One region of the Herbaspirillum lusitanum genome, then DNA from elsewhere that is predicted to be linked to it. Evidence: predicted binding sites of a transcription regulator. Region 1 holds the regulator's gene; each other region holds the start of a gene.

Region 1 (4,189 bases):
CAGGCGTTGGCGGGGCGGCGTGGAATTTGTAGCGATGGACAGGAGATCAGTCCTTGAACAGGGTTTGCAATTCGCCCGATTCGTACATTTCGCTCAGGATATCGGAGCCGCCGATGAATTCACCCTTGACGTACAGCTGGGGAATGGTCGGCCAGTTCGAGTATTCCTTGATGCCCTGGCGCACGTCGGCGCTTTCCAGCACGTTGACGGTCACGATGTTTTCCGCGCCGCTGGCCTTGAGCAATTGGATCGCCTTGCCCGAGAAGCCGCATTGCGGGAATTGCGCCGTGCCCTTCATGAACAGCACGACGGGGTTTTGGGTAACGGTTTCCTTGATCCAGGATTGGACTTCGCTCATGACTACACCTTCAAAAAGTTCGCAATGCCGCCATTATATGAAAAAGCGGGCGCGTGCGTTGGGAGAGTGCCGTTGTGCAGGGAATGTCTTTCAGGCAACACGGCGCGGTTTATGTTCTGGCCTGCTGTGACCAACATGTAAATGATTTGCGGGATTGCAAGACAGGCTTGGGAGGCAGGCGGAAAATATTCCGTAAAAGATCTTGGAATATTTGAAAGGGTTTGAAAAAAACCAATAAAGTCATGCCGCGAAAACAAGAAAGGGCGCTTGCGCGCCCTTTTTCTGTTGCCGGTCCAGTCCGCCGGCTAGTTGGCTATCACGAGGCAGTTGCGGAAACCGGTTCTTCCGGCAGGCGTTTTGCCATCGAGTGATGGTTTTGTACGCGGTCCTTGTGCTTGATGACCTGGCGATCCAGCTTGTCGATCAGCATGTCAATGGCGGCGTACAGGTCGTGTGCAATGCTCTCGGCATGCAGGTCTTTCCCCTTGATATGAACGTTTATTTCTGCTTTCTGGCGTTTTTCTTTTTCGGTCAGCTTGTCTACGCTGAGAATGACACTGATGTCGATCACATGGTCAAAGTGGCGCTTGATGCGCGTCAGCTTGTTTTGCACGTACTCGCGGATGGCGGGGGTCAAATCGAGGTGATGGCCACTAATGGTCAGATTCATACAGCACTCCTATCGTGAGATTGCTGGAGGTTCTTACGCATTGTCCGGTTGCTTGCAGGCAGCACCAGAACAAAACACCCGAACTCAACAGAACACAGCAACGATGCTTTGCTTCAGAAAAACTTACAGAGATTTGCGGAGATTCACCGGCGGGATTTTGAGCACTTCGCGGTATTTCGCGACGGTCCGTCGCGCCACCACCATGCCCTGTTCCGCCAACATATCTGCAATCTTGCTATCAGAGAGTGGGTTCTTAGGGTCTTCTGCTCCTATCAGTTGTTTGATGAGAGCCCGTATCGCAGTGGAGGAAGCTTCACCTCCGGTTTCTGTTGCGACGTGGCTGCCGAAGAAGTATTTCAACTCAAACATGCCATGCGGGGTCAGCATGTACTTCTGAGTCGTTACACGAGAAATAGTGCTCTCGTGTAGACCTAGTGTATCAGCTATTTCGCGCAACACAAGGGGGCGCATGGCAACTGCGCCATGTGAAAAAAAGTTGCGTTGCCTCTCAACAATTGCCTGGGCGACACGCAAAATCGTGTCGAAGCGCTGACGCATATTTTTAATCAGCCACTTGGCTTCCTGCAGCTGCGAACCGAGCGATCCGTCGCCCTTGGTTTGCTTGAGCGCATTGGCGTACATGGCGTTGACGCGCAGTCGCGGCATCACGTCATGGTTGAGCAAAACCTGCCAGCCGTCCTTGGATGCTTTGACAATCACGTCGGGCACGACGTAGTCGGACCGGCCCGAGGCAAACACCGCGCCGGGATGCGGATGGCACTGGCGGATCACGGCTTGCGCCTCGCGCAGGTCTTCATCGTCGCAACCGAGCGCCTTCTTGATCTTGTTGAAATCGCGCTGGGCGAACAGCGCCAGATAATCCTCGACGATGGTGAGCGCGAGCCGGCGTGTGACAAAGGCAACTTTCGGCAGGCGCCGGATCTGCAGCGCCAGGCATTCCGAAGCACTGCGCGCGCCGACGCCGGCCGGATCGAAACTCTGCAGCAGCTTCAGCGCAATGGTCAGTTCGTCAAGTTCGATTTCCAGTTCTTCGGGCAGGCGTGCGTGGATTTCTTCCAGCGGCTCTTCGAGATAACCGTGGTCATCAATCGCATCGACGATCAGCTCGATCAATGCGCGATCGCGCAGGCTGCGTACGGTGAGGCGGGTCTGCTCCTGCAAGTGTTCGCGCAAGGTGACGTCGTGCGCTTCGAGTTGCGGGCGCGAGTCTTCGTCGTCGGGCGTCTTGCCGGTGCGGGCGACGTCGTCGAAGCTCCAGTCGGCGTCGCTGCCGGCATGCTCGTCGCCGGCCGGGCTGTCCTGCGGATCGCCGGCTTCGCCTTCAGCGGGCGCGGCGCTGGGCGCGCTGTTCTCGACCGGCTCGGCCTGCGCCGAAGGCGAGCTGCTGAGGGCGCCGTCGGCCAGCAGCCGCACGGAATTGTCGAGCGCGTCGTCGAGGCGTTCCAGCAGTGGATTGTCCGACAGGATCTGTTCCAGTTCCTGATGCAGCTCCAGTGTCGACAGCTGCAGCAAACGGATCGACTGCTGCAACTGCGGCGTCAATGCGAGATGCTGGGAGGTGCGAAGCTGGAGGGATTGTTTCATTCAGTTTTCAGTTGGCCGCAAAAATTGCGTGCAGATTACATGCGGAAGTGTTCGCCGAGATACACGCGGCGCACGGATTCATCGGCGATGATGTCGTCGGGGCTGCCGCTGGCCAGCACGGTGCCCTGATTGATGATGTAGGCGCGGTCGCAGATGCCCAGTGTTTCGCGCACGTTGTGGTCGGTGATCAGCACGCCGATGCCGCGTTCCTTGAGGAAGCGCACGATGCGCTGGATCTCGATCACGGCGATCGGATCGATACCGGCGAACGGTTCGTCGAGCAGCACGAAGCGTGGATCGGTCGCCAGCGCGCGCGCGATCTCGACGCGCCGGCGTTCGCCGCCGGACAGCGACAACGCCGGGCTTTCGCGCAGCTTCTCGATCTGCAATTCGTGCAGCAGGCTGTTGAGGCGGCCTTCGATTTCATCGCGGCTGAGCGACTTGCCGTCTTCCTTGCGCAGTTCCAGCACGGCGCGGATGTTGTCTTCCACGTTGAGCTTGCGGAACACCGAGGCTTCCTGCGGCAGATAGGACAGGCCGAGTTGCGCACGCTCGTGGATCGGCAAGCGCGAAATCGCCGAACCGTCGAGGTCGATCTCGCCGCCGTCGGACGGCACCAGGCCGACAATCATGTAGAACGAGGTGGTCTTGCCGGCGCCGTTGGGGCCGAGCAGTCCGACCACTTCGCCGCTGGCGACCTCGAGCGAGACATCGCGCACGACCTGGCGCGCGCCGTAGCTTTTTTGCAATCCGCGTACAACCAGAGAACTGATCGCCATGTTATTGGCCCTTCGAAGAATCGACGCGCGGCTGGATGATCGCGGTGATGCGACCGCCGCCGGGTTTGCTTTCGCCGGTGTTGGTGTTGTTGACCGAATAAAACTCGGCGCGGCTGTCGTAGGAGATGAACTCGCCGTTGACCTCGTCGGTCACGCGCGGGCCGTCCATGCGCTGCATATGGGCACGCGTAAACAGTTTCGAGATTTCAGTCTTCTCGCTGTATTCGATGCGTTCGGCCTGGCCTTCGATCCAGAGGTTCGGACCGCCGTCGCGCTTCTGGCGGAAACTCGCCAGTTGGCCCGGCGCTGCGTACAGGATGGCGAATTCATAGCCGGCCGGGTCGGTGGTCAGCACCACCTTGCCGGCCTTGATCAGCAGCGTGCCGCGCGTGAGCACGACGTTGCCGGTGAAGGTCTTCACCTGCTTGACGTCGTCGTACACCATTTGCTCGGCTTCGATGCGGGTCGGCTTTTCCGTGTCGGCGCGTTCGGCGCGGGCGATGCCGGCGACGCTCATCAGAAGCACGGTAAACAGCGGCAGTAGGGATGTCGTTTTCATAGGATCCTGCGCAAGTATCTCGTTTGATTGTGCCAATTGGCGATAGGGGCTGAGGGCTAACGGCTAACGGGACGGACGTGAGCGCGGCTGGTACGTGCCGCGCACATTGTGGAGCAATTGAAATTCCTGCGTCGCGTTGTTGGCGATCATGCCGGTGCCGGTCATGATGGATTGCCCCATCGTGATTTCCACCGGCTTGTCGGTGCGGGCGATGTCTT
Region 2 (4,189 bases), 160 kb from region 1:
TGTTGACGACGGCGTGGATGCCGGCGCCGTGCGACAGCGGCGCGACCACCAGCGAGCGCGATTGATGGGTCAGGCCCGGCAGCAAGTCGGCGAGGTGATTGGTGACGACGAAAGCCATCTGGCCGTGCGACAGCATGCCCGCCTTTGGATGTCCGGTGGTGCCTGAGGTGTAGAAGAACCACAGCGGGTCTTCGTAATCGACTTCCACTTCATCGAAGGACTGATGCGTACCGGTCGCGGTGGCGAGTGTTTCGAAATCCAGTTCGCCGGCGCGCGGGTCTTGTAACGCGATGACGTGTTTCAGCGCGGGGGAGACTTCCTTGACGGCGTCGACGTAGTTGGCGAAGCCGCGGTCGTACAGCATCACGCTGGCGCCGCTGGACTGGCCGAGGTAGGCGGCTTCCGGCGGCGTGATGCGCACGTTGGTCGGGACCCAAACCATGCCCAGCTTGAATGCCGCCCAGGCGCTTTCAAAAATCTGCAGGTTGTTGCGGGAGTGGACCAGCATCTTGTCGCCCTTGCTCACGCCCAGCTTTTGCAGCGAGTGGGCGAGCGTATCGACGCGGTCGTTGATCTGTTTCCAGGTGGCGATCTTGTCGCCTTTGCCGTCCGCAGTGCCGTCGCCGAAGATCAGGCCGGGCTCGTCAGGAAAGCGACGGGCGACGTCGGATAGCAGGCGCCCCAGGTTCATTACTTTGGTTAACATCGTCTCGCTCGTGTGTATTTTTATGTGGGTCTTTGCTGCGGTTGTTGCAATTACTACCGTTGTTGCTGCCGTCCCGGACAGTGCCGGGACGACGGGGGAAAAATCAATGCACGCGTTCCAGGATGCTCACGTAGTTCGCCACCGCAGCGCCGCCCATGTTGAACACGCCGGCATAGCGCGCATTTGGAATCTGCATGTCGCCGGCATCGTGGCTGGCCTGCATCGCCGCCATCACGTGCATCGACACGCCGGTGGCGCCGACCGGGTGGCCCTTGGATTTCAGACCGCCGGAAGGATTGATCGGCAGGCGGCCGTTCTTGGCGGTGACGCCGTCGAGGATGGCGCGCGCGCCTTGGCCCGGTTCGGCCAGGCCCATGGCTTCATACTCCAGCAACTCGGCGATGGTGAAGCAGTCGTGGGTTTCCACCAGCGACAGGTCGAGCAATTTCAGGTCGGCCTGTTTCAATGCCTGTTGCCATGCCAGCGTACCGGCTTCGAAGCGGGTCGGGTCGCGGCGCGACAGCGGCAGGAAATCATTGACGTGCACGGCGGCGCGGAAGGTCACGGCGCGTTGCATGGTCTTGGCGACATCGGCGGCGCTCAGGATCAGCGCGGCGGCGCCGTCGGAGATCAGCGAGCAGTCGGTGCGCTTGAGCGGACCGGCGACGAAGGGATTTTTTTCCGACACATTGCGGCAGAAATCGAAGCCGAAATCCTTGCGCATGTGGGCGTAGGGATTGCTCATGCCGTTCTTGTGATTCTTGGCGGCAATGGCGGCCAGGGCATCCGACTGATCGCCGTAGCGGTCGAAGTAGGCCTGCGCAATCTTGCCGAACACGCCGGCGAAGCCGCCCGGGATGCCGGCTTCTTCCTTGGCGTAGCAGCACTTGAGCAGCACTTCGCCGACTTGCGGCGTGGCCAGCTCGGTCATTTTTTCAAAGCCGATCACCAGCGCGTGCTTGGCCTGGCCGGACAGGATCGATTGCATGCCGGAGTGGATCGCGGCCGAGCCGGTGGCGCAGGCGTTCTCTACGCGCACGGCCGGCTTGAAGCGCAGCTCGGGCAAGGTATTGAACACCAGTGAGGACGGGAAGTCCTGGTAGAGGAAGCCGCCGTTGAAGGTGCCGATGTGGATGGAACCGATGTCTTCCGGCGTCAGGCCGGCGTGTTCGATGGCGGCCTTGGCGACTTGGCCGATCAGTGCTTCCGGATCGATGCCGTCGAGCTTGCCGAATTGGGAGTGGTTCCAGCCGGTGATGCAGGGGGAGGATGCAGTCATGTGCGCAGTCATGTGGATTCCTGAAAGAGTGTGTTGGGACAACAATATGCAAAAACGATGCCACGTTTTTCGGCAGCCGGCGCGGCTTGGTTTCGTTGATTCTTGTGATGACGGCAGCGCCCGTGCGGGCGGCGTCGGCGGGCCGTGATGGCGGTAAACATAGCACGTTGCGCGCTGGAGTGAATTTGCTGCGTTGCGGTATGAGGTCTGGCTGAAAAGCGCATACAGGTGTCAATCAAGTGTTCAGGCAATGCGACAGGTGTCGCATCAAAATAAACACCCGATTAGCCTTCACATCCCTTGTCGAATCAGGCGTTTATCGAAGAGAATGTGCGTGCAATGCCGACTTCAGGGAGGGGCGCCCAGGTCAGTCGAGACACTTCGACGACTTGGCATCCAAATTGCTCTAGGACGCATAAGCAGTGCTGAATTAGTCGTTACTAGTATCGGCAACATAAATTAACCAAAACTAAAATCAGGAGACAAACAGATGGGTAACCCAACTGCCAGCATCACTCGCCGTCGTTTTTTGAAGACTGTTTCCGTCGCTTCGGCTGCCGCTGCCACCGGCATGATATCGACCCAGGCATTTGCCGCAGCTGAGTTCACGCTGAAGTACGCCAACAACCTGCCGGCCACGCATCCGATGAATCTGCGCGCCAAGGAAATGGCCGCCAAGATCGCGACCGAATCCAAGGGCCGCATCGACTTCCAGGTCTATCCGAACAACCAGCTCGGCAACGACACCGACACGCTGGGCCAGGTGCGCTCGGGCGCGGTCGACTTCTTCACATTGTCGCCGTTGATCCTCGGCACGCTGGTGCCGGCTGCGCAGATCAGCGGCGTCGGCTTTGCCTTCAAGGATTACAACCAGGTGTGGGCTGCACTCGACGGCGAGCTGGGCGCGCACGTGCGCAAGCAGATCGACGCCAAGTCGACCGTCTTTGCATTTGAAAAGATCTGGGACAACGGCTACCGCCAGATCACCAACAGCACCCGCGCGATCAACAAGCCGGAAGACCTCAAGGGCATGAAGCTGCGCGTGCCGCCGAGCCCGCTGTGGACGTCGATGTTCCGCGCCTTCGATGCGGCGCCGGCCAGCATCAACTTCGCCGAAGTGTATTCCGCGCTGCAGACCAAGATCGTCGAAGGCCAGGAGAATCCGATGGCGATCATCTCGACAGCCAAGCTGTACGAAGTGCAGAAGTACTGCTCGATGACCAACCACATGTGGGATGGTTTCTGGTTCCTGGCCAACAAGAAGTCGTTCGAACGCCTGCCGAAGGATCTGCAAGAGATCGTTACGCGCAATGTCAATGAAGCCGGCATCAAGCAACGCGCCGACGTCAAGGCATTGAACGATTCGCTGGCCACCGAAATGAAGGGCAAGGGCCTGGCCTTCAACGACACCGACAACGAAGCCTTCCGCGCCAAGCTGCGCAGCGCAGGTTTCTACGCCGAGTGGCACAAGAAGTTCGGCGACGAACCTTGGGCGCTGTTGGAGAAATACACCGGGAAGTTGGCATAAATGGACGCGGCGATGACCGAAGTGAGACTGCCTTCTGCATCGGCGCCGACCAACCCGCTGGCGCGTCTGCTGGCGGGCGTCAATCGCGGCGTCATGCACGTTGTCGCCGCGGTTGCCGCGGCGCTGGTGGTGGTGGAAACCGGCGTGCTGCTGGCCGGCGTGATCTACCGCTATGCCTTGCACGACCCGCTGATCTGGTCGGACGAGCTGGCCTCGACGCTGTTCATCTGGCTGTCGATGCTGGGCGCGGTATTGGCGCTGGACCGGGGCGAACACATGCGCCTGACCGCCATCGTCAACAAGCTCTCCGACAAATGGCGCGTCTGGCTGGAAACCGTCGCCGCCCTGATCGTCTGCATCTTTGTCCTGATGATCATCCATCCCGCGGTCGACCATGCGTCGGAGCAGATGGCGATCACGACGCCTGCGTTGGAAATCCCCGACGGCCTGCGCGCGGCTGCGTTGCCGGTCGGCGCCATCCTGATGTTCCTGGCGGCGATTGCGCGCATGGCGAGCCGCTCCAGCGTCAGGCAGGTGCTCTCCGCCGTTGCCGTCGTGGCCGTGATCGGCGCCGTGCTGTGGATCTGCAAGCCGGCCTTGCTGGCCATGGGCAACTACAACCTGATCGTGTTCTTCGTGGTGCTGATCGGCGCGTGTGTCGCAGGCGGGATCCCGA
Region 3 (4,189 bases), on a different contig from region 1:
GCCGAACCAGCCGAACCACAGCAGCGAGGCGCCGACCATGGTCAACGTCAGGCTATGCGGCTTGAAGGCTTCCTTGCCGTAACCGACGCGCTTGCCGATCACATACGAACCGACCAGGCCGGCGATCGCAGCGTTGATGTGCACCACGGTGCCGCCGGCATAATCCAGCGCGCCCTTCTGGAACAACCAGCCGGAGATCGCAGTCGCCTTTTCTGCAGCAGCAGCGTCGGTGAATGCATCCGGACCAGGCCAGAACCAGACCATATGGGCCATCGGCAGGTACGAGAAAGTGAACCACAGGATCGAGAATGCGATCACGGCGGAGAACTTCACGCGCTCAGCGAAGGAACCGATGATCAGCGCCACGGTGATCGCTGCGAACGCGCCCTGGAAGGCCACGAACGACAGTTCAGGAATCACGACGCCCTTGCTGAAGGTTGCAGTGGTCGAGTCGCCGTTGAGGCCGTGCAGGAACAGACGATCGAAGCCGCCGAAGAACGCGTTGCCTTCAGTGAATGCGATGCTGTAGCCGTAGACGAACCACAGGATGTAGATCAGCGAGAAGATCACGAAACATTGCATCAGCACCGACAGCATGTTCTTGCTGCGGACCAGACCGCCGTAGAACAGGCCCAGGCCCGGCAATGTCATCAGGATCACGAATGCAGTACACACCAGCATCCAGGCCGTGTCGCCCTTGTTCGGAACCAGCACAGGTGCAGCTGCGGCGGCAACCGGGGCTGCAGCAGCGGCAGCAGCAGGAGCCGCTGCAGGCGCTTCGGCTTTCGGTGCGTCAGCCTTCGGCGCTTCCGCCGCAGGAGCAGCAGCAGCGGCGGCTTCCGGCTTCGGCGCGTCTTGCGCCTGGACCGGTGCGGCGAAACTCACCGCCAACAACAACGTGCCGATTGCAAGCGCACTTGAAAACATTTTCTTGATACTCATTACTGTCCCCCTTAAAGAGCGTCTTTGCCGGTTTCGCCGGTACGGATGCGGATAACGTCCAGCAGATCTTGTACGAAGATCTTGCCGTCGCCGATTTTGCCTGTACGTGCTGCAGCCTCGATGGCTTCCAGCGCGCGCTCAACGATGGAATCGTCAACGGCGGCTTCGATCTTGGTCTTCGGCAGGAAGTCCACGACATATTCCGCACCGCGATACAGCTCAGTGTGGCCCTTTTGGCGGCCGAAACCTTTGACTTCCGTCACGGTGATCCCTTGCACGCCGATCGCCGATAAGGCTTCACGGACCTCGTCGAGCTTGAATGGTTTGATGATCGCTGTAATCAGTTTCATACCGACCTCAATTAGAAAGTTTTGCTAAGGGAGAAAACAACGCCATTCCGACCAACATTTTTCAGACCATTTGACGCTGGCGTTGTGCTAACGCCGTCTTTCAGGTCAGTACCGACATATGCCACACCCAGAGTGATGCCGGCCAGATCTTCAAATGTTTTGCTCACACCGATTTTCCAGTCGTTGTAGCTGAACTGGGCGGTCGAGCCGTGGACGCTTTGGTGACCGAGATGCAGACCTACCACGGTGCCAAAGTAGCTGTCGATGTTGGCGCCCAGATCGTAGTACTGGCTGTACTTGCTGTTGACAGCACCGAACAGATTGGTCAGCGATTGCGAATATTTGAAGTAGCCAGGGCCATAGCCGACCTGGCCATAGAGTTCGAATGTGTTGGCATTCTTGACGCCGCTGTTTGCCAATGTGTTGCCTGGATAGTAGTAGTACAGGCCGCCGACGTCATAAGTGAAACCGCCGCCGATATCGCCGCGCTTGCCACCGTAGATATCCCACTCGATATTGCCCTTGGTGTTGGTAGGGGGCGTCGTATTGGCACCCGCGTCCTTGATCCATTTGATGTTGGTCGCCCATGTACCCAGATACAGACCGGTTGGATTGTTAGTGTAGTCGGCACCCACTTGCAAAGCCGGATCGAAGCGCGTTTGTGTCAGACCGCGGTAGCGATAGTCGCTGACGACTGCCGCATTGAAGGTGAATTCATTATCTGGCTTAGGTGCGTCCTCGGCATGCGCGAAGCTGGATGCAAACGATGCTGCGACTGCGGCTGCAAGAATCAATTTTTTCATGGCGTCCCTCTAGGTTTCTGTTAAACAACAAATTGTTCATTTCTGCACAACTTGTATAGCAGGAGCCATGCCAACCCTTTTTTGGCAGTTTGCGTTACTTTTTTTAGCGCAAATCAACATTCCAATTAGGCATTTTTTCTTTTTTTCCCAAAAACAGTGCATTAGAGTGAAACACAAACGTCGCCGCACAACAATAGTGCGCAACAATTTCAACGCAACATTTTCCCTTGGGAAATTTTTGTTTTTTATGGTGCATCGCCGGGCGCAGTTTTGCCACCCGGTTGAGGACGCATAAAAGTGTTGCAAAAATGACATCAATCTAAAGCCGCTTCATGCCGGATTGCGGCAACCGTCCCCGACGATTGGATAAACCGTGACACCCGCCGCAACCGGCGCTGAACGTTTCGGCGCTATTCCATTCTGACATGCAGCACCATCACACCGATTGCACCGGCGTGTTTTGCGTTGCTTTGTTTTCCCGCACGACAACGAAAGCGCTACACTTGTCGGATAGTCATTACTCAAAATAAAGGAAGCATCATGGACAAACCACAATTCTTCGAAGATATTCAGTCCAAAATCAACAAGGCAATCGAAAACTCTCCCGCCAAAGACATCGAGAAAAACGTCAAGGCCATGCTCAGCCAGGGTTTCTCCAAGCTGGACCTGGTGACCCGCGAAGAATTCGACATCCAGGCGCAGGTGCTGGCCAAGACCCGCGCCAAACTGGAAGAACTGGAAGCCCGCGTAGCCGAACTCGAAGCACGCCAGAAAGCCTCGTGATTCCATCCCCATGAGCCTTGCTGTATTGAAAAGCCGTGCGCTGGCGGGCATGCAAGCGCCCCAGGTCACGGTGGAGGTACACCTGGCCAACGGTCTGCCGTCCTTCACCATCGTCGGCCTGCCGGAAACCGAGGTGAAGGAATCCAAGGACCGCGTGCGCGCCGCCCTGCAGAACGCGCGCTTCGAATTTCCCGCCAAAAGAATCACCGTCAATCTTGCGCCCGCCGACCTGCCCAAGGAGTCGGGCCGTTTTGATTTGCCGATCGCGCTGGGCATCCTGGCTGCCTCCGGACAAATGCCCGGCGACGATCTCGACGAATACGAATTCGCCGGCGAATTATCGCTGTCGGGCGACTTGCGACCGATCCGTGGCGCCTTGGCGATGACCTACGCCATGCGCACCTCGCATCACAGCGACGGCCGCCGGCGTATTTTCATCCTGCCGCGCGACAGCGCCGACGAAGCCGCGCTGGTCGCCGACGCCACCATTTTCCCCGCTGATTCGCTGCTGCAGGTGTGCGCCCATTTCGCCGCTCGCGGCGCCGACACCGACGTACGGCTGACACAGCACCGGCCGGCCATCAAGCCTGCCGCACCAGCCTATCTCGATTTTTCCGACGTCAAAGGCCAGTTGCAGGCCAAGCGCGCGCTCGAAGTCGCTGCAGCCGGCGGCCACAGCGTGCTGCTGGTGGGGCCTCCCGGCACCGGCAAGTCGATGCTGGCGGCGCGTTTCCCCGGTATCTTGCCGCCCATGACCGATGAGGAGGCGCTGGAATCGGCAGCCGTGCAATCGCTGACCAGCGGATTTTCCGCCGCGCGCTGGAAGGTGCGCCCTTACCGTTCGCCGCACCACACCGCATCCGGCGTCGCACTGGTCGGTGGCGGCAGCACGCCACGCCCCGGCGAAATCTCGTTGGCGCATCGCGGTGTATTGTTCCTCGACGAGCTCCCGGAATTCGATCGAAAGGTGCTGGAAGTATTGCGCGAGCCGCTCGAATCAGGCCAGATCACGATCTCCAGGGCCGCGCGTCAGGCTGATTTCCCGGCGCGCTTCCAGCTCATCGCTGCGATGAATCCCTGTCCGTGCGGCTTCCTTGGCGCGCGTCATCGCGAATGCCGCTGCACGCCGGATCAGGTGACGCGTTATCAGGGAAAAATTTCAGGTCCGCTGCTGGATCGCATCGACATGCAAATCCAGGTCGGCGCCATCGCGCATGACGATTTGCTGCAACAAGCCGCAGGCGAAGCATCGGCGGACATTGCCGCGCGCGTGGCAAGCAGCTTCGAGGTGCAGCAACAGCGCCAGCGCAA
Region 4 (4,189 bases), on a different contig from region 1:
GCGCTGGCGTCGGTGCAGTGGGCGGCGCCGTCCTGACCGGCGGCAGCGGCATCGGTACTGCCGGTGGCGCTGCAGTTGGCGGCGTGATTGGTAATCAGGTCGGAAAATAAGGCCGGCAAGTAAAGACCAAAGTACGGCCGGATCGATTCAGCCGCAATGAAAAAAGGGGACCCGCGGGTCCCTTTTTCGCTTCTGTGAAGACGCAGTCTACCGCGAGCGTGTCCGGTTCATTCCACGGCGCTGCGTGCCTTCAGAATGCGTTTGGCGCGTGCCAGATCGCTGTTCTGATTGTCGCGTGCTTCCTTGCGGCAGCCTTTGGCTTCTGCGCCTTTGAGGGATTTGCATTCCTGCAGCGCCTGGGCCCCGGCGGCGCGGGCTTCTTTGACCAGCGTTTTGTAGTGCAACCGGGCGGTGTCGTCGCCTTGATACCAGCGTGCGGGATCTTCCTGGGAAACGTCTTCTTCAGCGGCCAACGCCGGCGCATGCACGGCAGCGGCGGCAATGCCGGCCGCCAGCAGGAGCGGCATCAGAAGCAGGTGTGGTCGGCGATTTTTTCTCATCGTTGCAGACTCCTCGGGTAGAAATGATGAACGGCGTTGCACCCTCAAGGTGCAACGCCGCCATCATATCCTGTTTGCCCTGCACGGCATGAAATCCCCGGGACTATAGTCGTCCGAGCAATACCAGGATCAACAGGATGATGACGATCGTGCCGGCAATCCCGCTGGGGGCATAACCCCATGAGCGGCTATGCGGCCAGGTCGGCAGGGCGCCGATCAGGATCAGGATAAGAACGATCAGAAGTATGGTGCCGAGTGTCATGTTGTTCTCCTTGTTGTTACTGCAGGGTTGCAGCGTTCATCGTCGCCATGCGAAGCCGCATGGCGTCCATGTCAGAAACGTACCTTCACGTAAGCCGACGGACCTTTCAGGCGGATATCCAGATTGGCGTCGTCGATGGCGCCGCCGCCGTCGCGGTTGATCTTGATGCGCGTGATGCCGTAGTCGGCGCCGATACCCAGGTTGGCCAGCGGATACCACTCGGCGCCGACTGCTGCGCCATAGATGTGGCCGGTGACCCTGCCCCAGTTTTTCTTCACGCCGGAGGCTTCCGCATAGAGACGGAGGTCCTTGCTGAAGGCATGCTTCCAGCCGACTTCCAGCAGCGGCGCCCAGGTTTTTTCGGAGTAGCTGTCGCTGAACGTGCCGGCCGCGCCGTTGAGCGTGGCTGCCGCATTGACGTCAATCTTGGCGCGATAGTAGCCGGCGCCGAGGCCGATGCCGAAGACGTCGTTGCCTTGGCCGATCCACCACTTGTAGGCCAGCGACGCCATGTCCACCTGGATATTGGCGTCGCCATTGCCATTGAGGGTGGAGCCGGTGCCCACGGGAATGGTGCGGTTGATGGCGCCGCCGTAATTTTTCTTGTAAGTGAAATAGTCGAACGACAGTCCTTGGCTGTCGAACAGCAGCAGCTCGGCGCGGACGCGCGGCAAGGCGGTGCGGTCGCGGTCGATGTCGCCGGACTGGTACGAGCCGTACTGCGAGTTGGCGTTGACGCGGAAAGTCGGGTCAACGTAGTAGGCGCCTGCCGACAGGCTGAAGCGATCCAGCGCCGGCGACGGGTCGGCCAGCGCGCTGGCCGACGTCAATGCAAGGGCACTGCCTGCGGCAAAATAGGTAGCGAGTTGCACGGACTTGCCGACAACCGGCAGGCAACGAATGCGACGTGACATGGGTAATCTCCTCCGGGCTGATAGGGTGCAAGTGCGAAGCAATGTTGATGCGATGGATGTTAACAATCGCCTTGCCTGCGGTAGATAGGCGTCTGCCTCAATTTCCTGTAGGAAAAGGCGAGTGGCGGAGTAGGGGATTCGGAATGGCGATACCGTTGCACCGTGTTTTCTGGTTTGATTTTTGCTTGTTGCTGACAAGCGCGCAGCGGCGTCCCATTTAAAATGCCTCACAAGATGAGGGAAAGTGTGCAGCATTTCCAAATGGGTTACTATTCGCCCGCTGCATCCGGAGGATATTCGGGCGGGCATGCAGCGTGGAGGTGTGGCAACATGAAACCGGCGCAGTCCAGGTCCGGTACGGGATGCGCCACAACCATCCAGACCCGTAACGAGTTCAGAAGCGATTCACGATGTCCAGTCGAACATTGGAACCTCACATGCGCAATCTACGCATTGTCGTCGTCAACACCATCATCGACCACGCCGATGAGACCGACACCGACCTGCAGGAGCAGGCCGAGCGTAGCAAAGCCTTGCGCATCGGATTGCTGGAGGCGGGCTACAATATCGTCGCCTCGCTACCGGCCGACCTGTATCTGCCCGAGCGCATCGCCCAGCTCCAGCCCGACATGATCATCATCGACGCCGAATCCGACGCGCGCGACGTGCTCGAGCACATCGTCATCGCCACGCGCGACGAACGCCGCCCCATCGTCATGTTTACCGAAGACGACAACACCAGCAGCATGGAAGCCGCCATGGAAGCCGGCGTCACCGCCTACATCGTGGCCGGGCTGCAAGCCGAGCGCATCAAGCCGGTGCTCGACGTGGCGCTGGCGCGCTTTCGCCGGGAACAGAAGCTGCTGACCGAATTGTCGGACACCAAACACAAGTTGGCCGAGCGCAAGGTGATCGAGCGCGCCAAAGGTCTGCTGATGTCCCGGCACAAGCTCTCGGAAGACGAGGCCTATCAGAAGTTGCGCAGCATGGCCATGAACAAGAACCTCAAGCTTTCCGAAATCGCCCAGCGCCTGCTGGACGTCGAAGATTTGCTCGGCTGACACTTTTCTTCGCTGTGGCGGCGTGCATGCACCGCCAAATTGGTGCGCAGCACAAAGCCGGTGCGCCGCCGGCATCGTCAATTTCTCTCTTTTTGCTTTCCATCCGGCCACGGCGGATTGCCGCCATGCCCATGAACGGCGCGGCTTTCACGTGCTTTTCCATGTGCTTGGCACGCTCTTTGCTGAATCGTCTGCATTAGCGCAAGGTTTGCGCAATGAACGATCCGGCCAATGGCGGTCGGATCCATCCAAGACAAAGGCGTCTTTCGACATGACTCAGTGCATGCCGGAGGGACGCCTTTTTTTTTGCCGCCGAACAAATGGGGAATGCGATGGAATTCAAAGAGCAAGCGAGCAAGGCCGTGGAAGCTGTGAACGAAGTGGATTTCAAGCGTCGTCAATTGATTCAGACTGCAGGACTTGCAACGGGAGCGAGCATGTTGGGACTAGCCACGGGAGGAGCCTGGGCGGCCGGTTCCGACAAACCGGAGAAGGAAGAAGTGAAGATCGGTTTCATTCCGCTGACCGACTGCGCTTCCGTCGTGATGGCCTCGGTGCTCGGCTTCGACAAGAAATACGGCATCAAGATCGTGCTCAGCAAGGAAGCCTCCTGGGCCGGCGTGCGCGACAAGCTGACCAACGGCGAGCTGGACGCGGCACACGTGCTCTACGGCCTCATCTACGGCGTGCAGATGGGCATCGGCGGTCAGAAGAAAGACATGGCCGTGCTCATGAGCCTGAACAACAATGGCCAGGCCATCACGCTGTCGAAGAAGATTGCCGACAAGGGCGGCGTCGACGGCGCGTCGCTGGCCAAGCTGATGCAAACCGACAAGCGCGAATACATCTTTGCGCAGACCTTCCCGACCGGCACCCATGCCATGTGGCTGTACTACTGGCTGGCCGCCAACGGCATCAATCCGATGAAGGACGCCAAGGTGATTACCGTGCCGCCGCCGCAGATGGTGGCCAACATGCGGGTCGGCAACATGGACGGTTTCTGCGTCGGCGAGCCCTGGGGCCACCGCGCGATCGTCGACGGCGTCGGCATCACCGCCACCACCACGCAGGACATCTGGAAAGACCATCCGGAAAAAGTCCTCGGCACCACGCTCGACTTCGCCAGGAAATATCCGAATACCTGTCGCGCCATGATGGCGGCAATCCTCGAGGCCAGCAAATGGATCGACGCCTCGCTGGCCAACAAGAACAAGATGGCCGAAGTGATCGCCGACAAGTCCTACGTCAACACCAGCAAGGACGTCATCGATCAACGCATCATGGGCCGCTACCAGAACGGTCTCGGCAAGACCTGGGACGACCCCAACTACATGAAGTTCTACAACGACGGCGCGGTCAACTTCCCATACCTGTCGGACGGCATGTGGTTCA

Evidence for each region. Region 1 encodes sigma-54, which starts transcription at its own class of promoters, with help from an activator protein. Its sites were predicted from a motif close to TGGCANGNAANCTGCTTT; they were not measured.
Region 2: DXT88_RS02945 (acetyl-CoA acetyltransferase) is a predicted target of sigma-54. The motif match lies at 2,031-2,048, and genes of this name have one in related genera.
Region 3: DXT88_RS22650 (TorF family putative porin) is a predicted target of sigma-54. The motif match lies at 2,151-2,168, and genes of this name have one in related genera.
Region 4: DXT88_RS21805 (ANTAR domain-containing response regulator) is a predicted target of sigma-54. The motif match lies at 1,907-1,924, and genes of this name have one in related genera.

What each region holds. Positions count from the first base shown of each region.
Region 1 covers NZ_QXFG01000003.1:198,220-202,408, forward strand. The annotation lists gene DXT88_RS02165 (UbiX family flavin prenyltransferase) at 1-36, opposite strand, end outside; gene grxD (Grx4 family monothiol glutaredoxin) at 47-358, opposite strand; gene hpf (ribosome hibernation-promoting factor, HPF/YfiA family) at 675-1,028, opposite strand; gene DXT88_RS02180 (RNA polymerase factor sigma-54) at 1,152-2,633, opposite strand; gene lptB (LPS export ABC transporter ATP-binding protein) at 2,669-3,412, opposite strand; gene lptA (lipopolysaccharide transport periplasmic protein LptA) at 3,414-3,971, opposite strand; gene lptC (LPS export ABC transporter periplasmic protein LptC) at 4,035-4,189, opposite strand, start outside.
Region 2 covers NZ_QXFG01000003.1:363,218-367,406, forward strand. The annotation lists gene DXT88_RS02940 (acyl-CoA synthetase) at 1-730, opposite strand, end outside; gene DXT88_RS02945 (acetyl-CoA acetyltransferase) at 810-1,997, opposite strand; gene DXT88_RS02950 (TRAP transporter substrate-binding protein) at 2,476-3,513, shown strand; gene DXT88_RS02955 (TRAP transporter large permease) at 3,526-4,189, shown strand, end outside.
Region 3 covers NZ_QXFG01000018.1:166,426-170,614, forward strand. The annotation lists gene DXT88_RS22640 (ammonium transporter) at 1-942, opposite strand, end outside; gene DXT88_RS22645 (P-II family nitrogen regulator) at 954-1,292, opposite strand; gene DXT88_RS22650 (TorF family putative porin) at 1,304-2,095, opposite strand; gene DXT88_RS22655 (accessory factor UbiK family protein) at 2,636-2,878, shown strand; gene DXT88_RS22660 (YifB family Mg chelatase-like AAA ATPase) at 2,889-4,189, shown strand, end outside.
Region 4 covers NZ_QXFG01000018.1:26,639-30,827, reverse strand. The annotation lists gene DXT88_RS21825 (osmotically-inducible lipoprotein B) at 1-110, shown strand, start outside; gene DXT88_RS21820 (hypothetical protein) at 228-560, opposite strand; gene DXT88_RS21815 (DUF3309 family protein) at 664-822, opposite strand; gene DXT88_RS21810 (hypothetical protein) at 894-1,736, opposite strand; gene DXT88_RS21805 (ANTAR domain-containing response regulator) at 2,174-2,797, shown strand; gene DXT88_RS21800 (hypothetical protein) at 2,875-3,198, opposite strand; gene DXT88_RS21795 (CmpA/NrtA family ABC transporter substrate-binding protein) at 3,235-4,189, shown strand, end outside.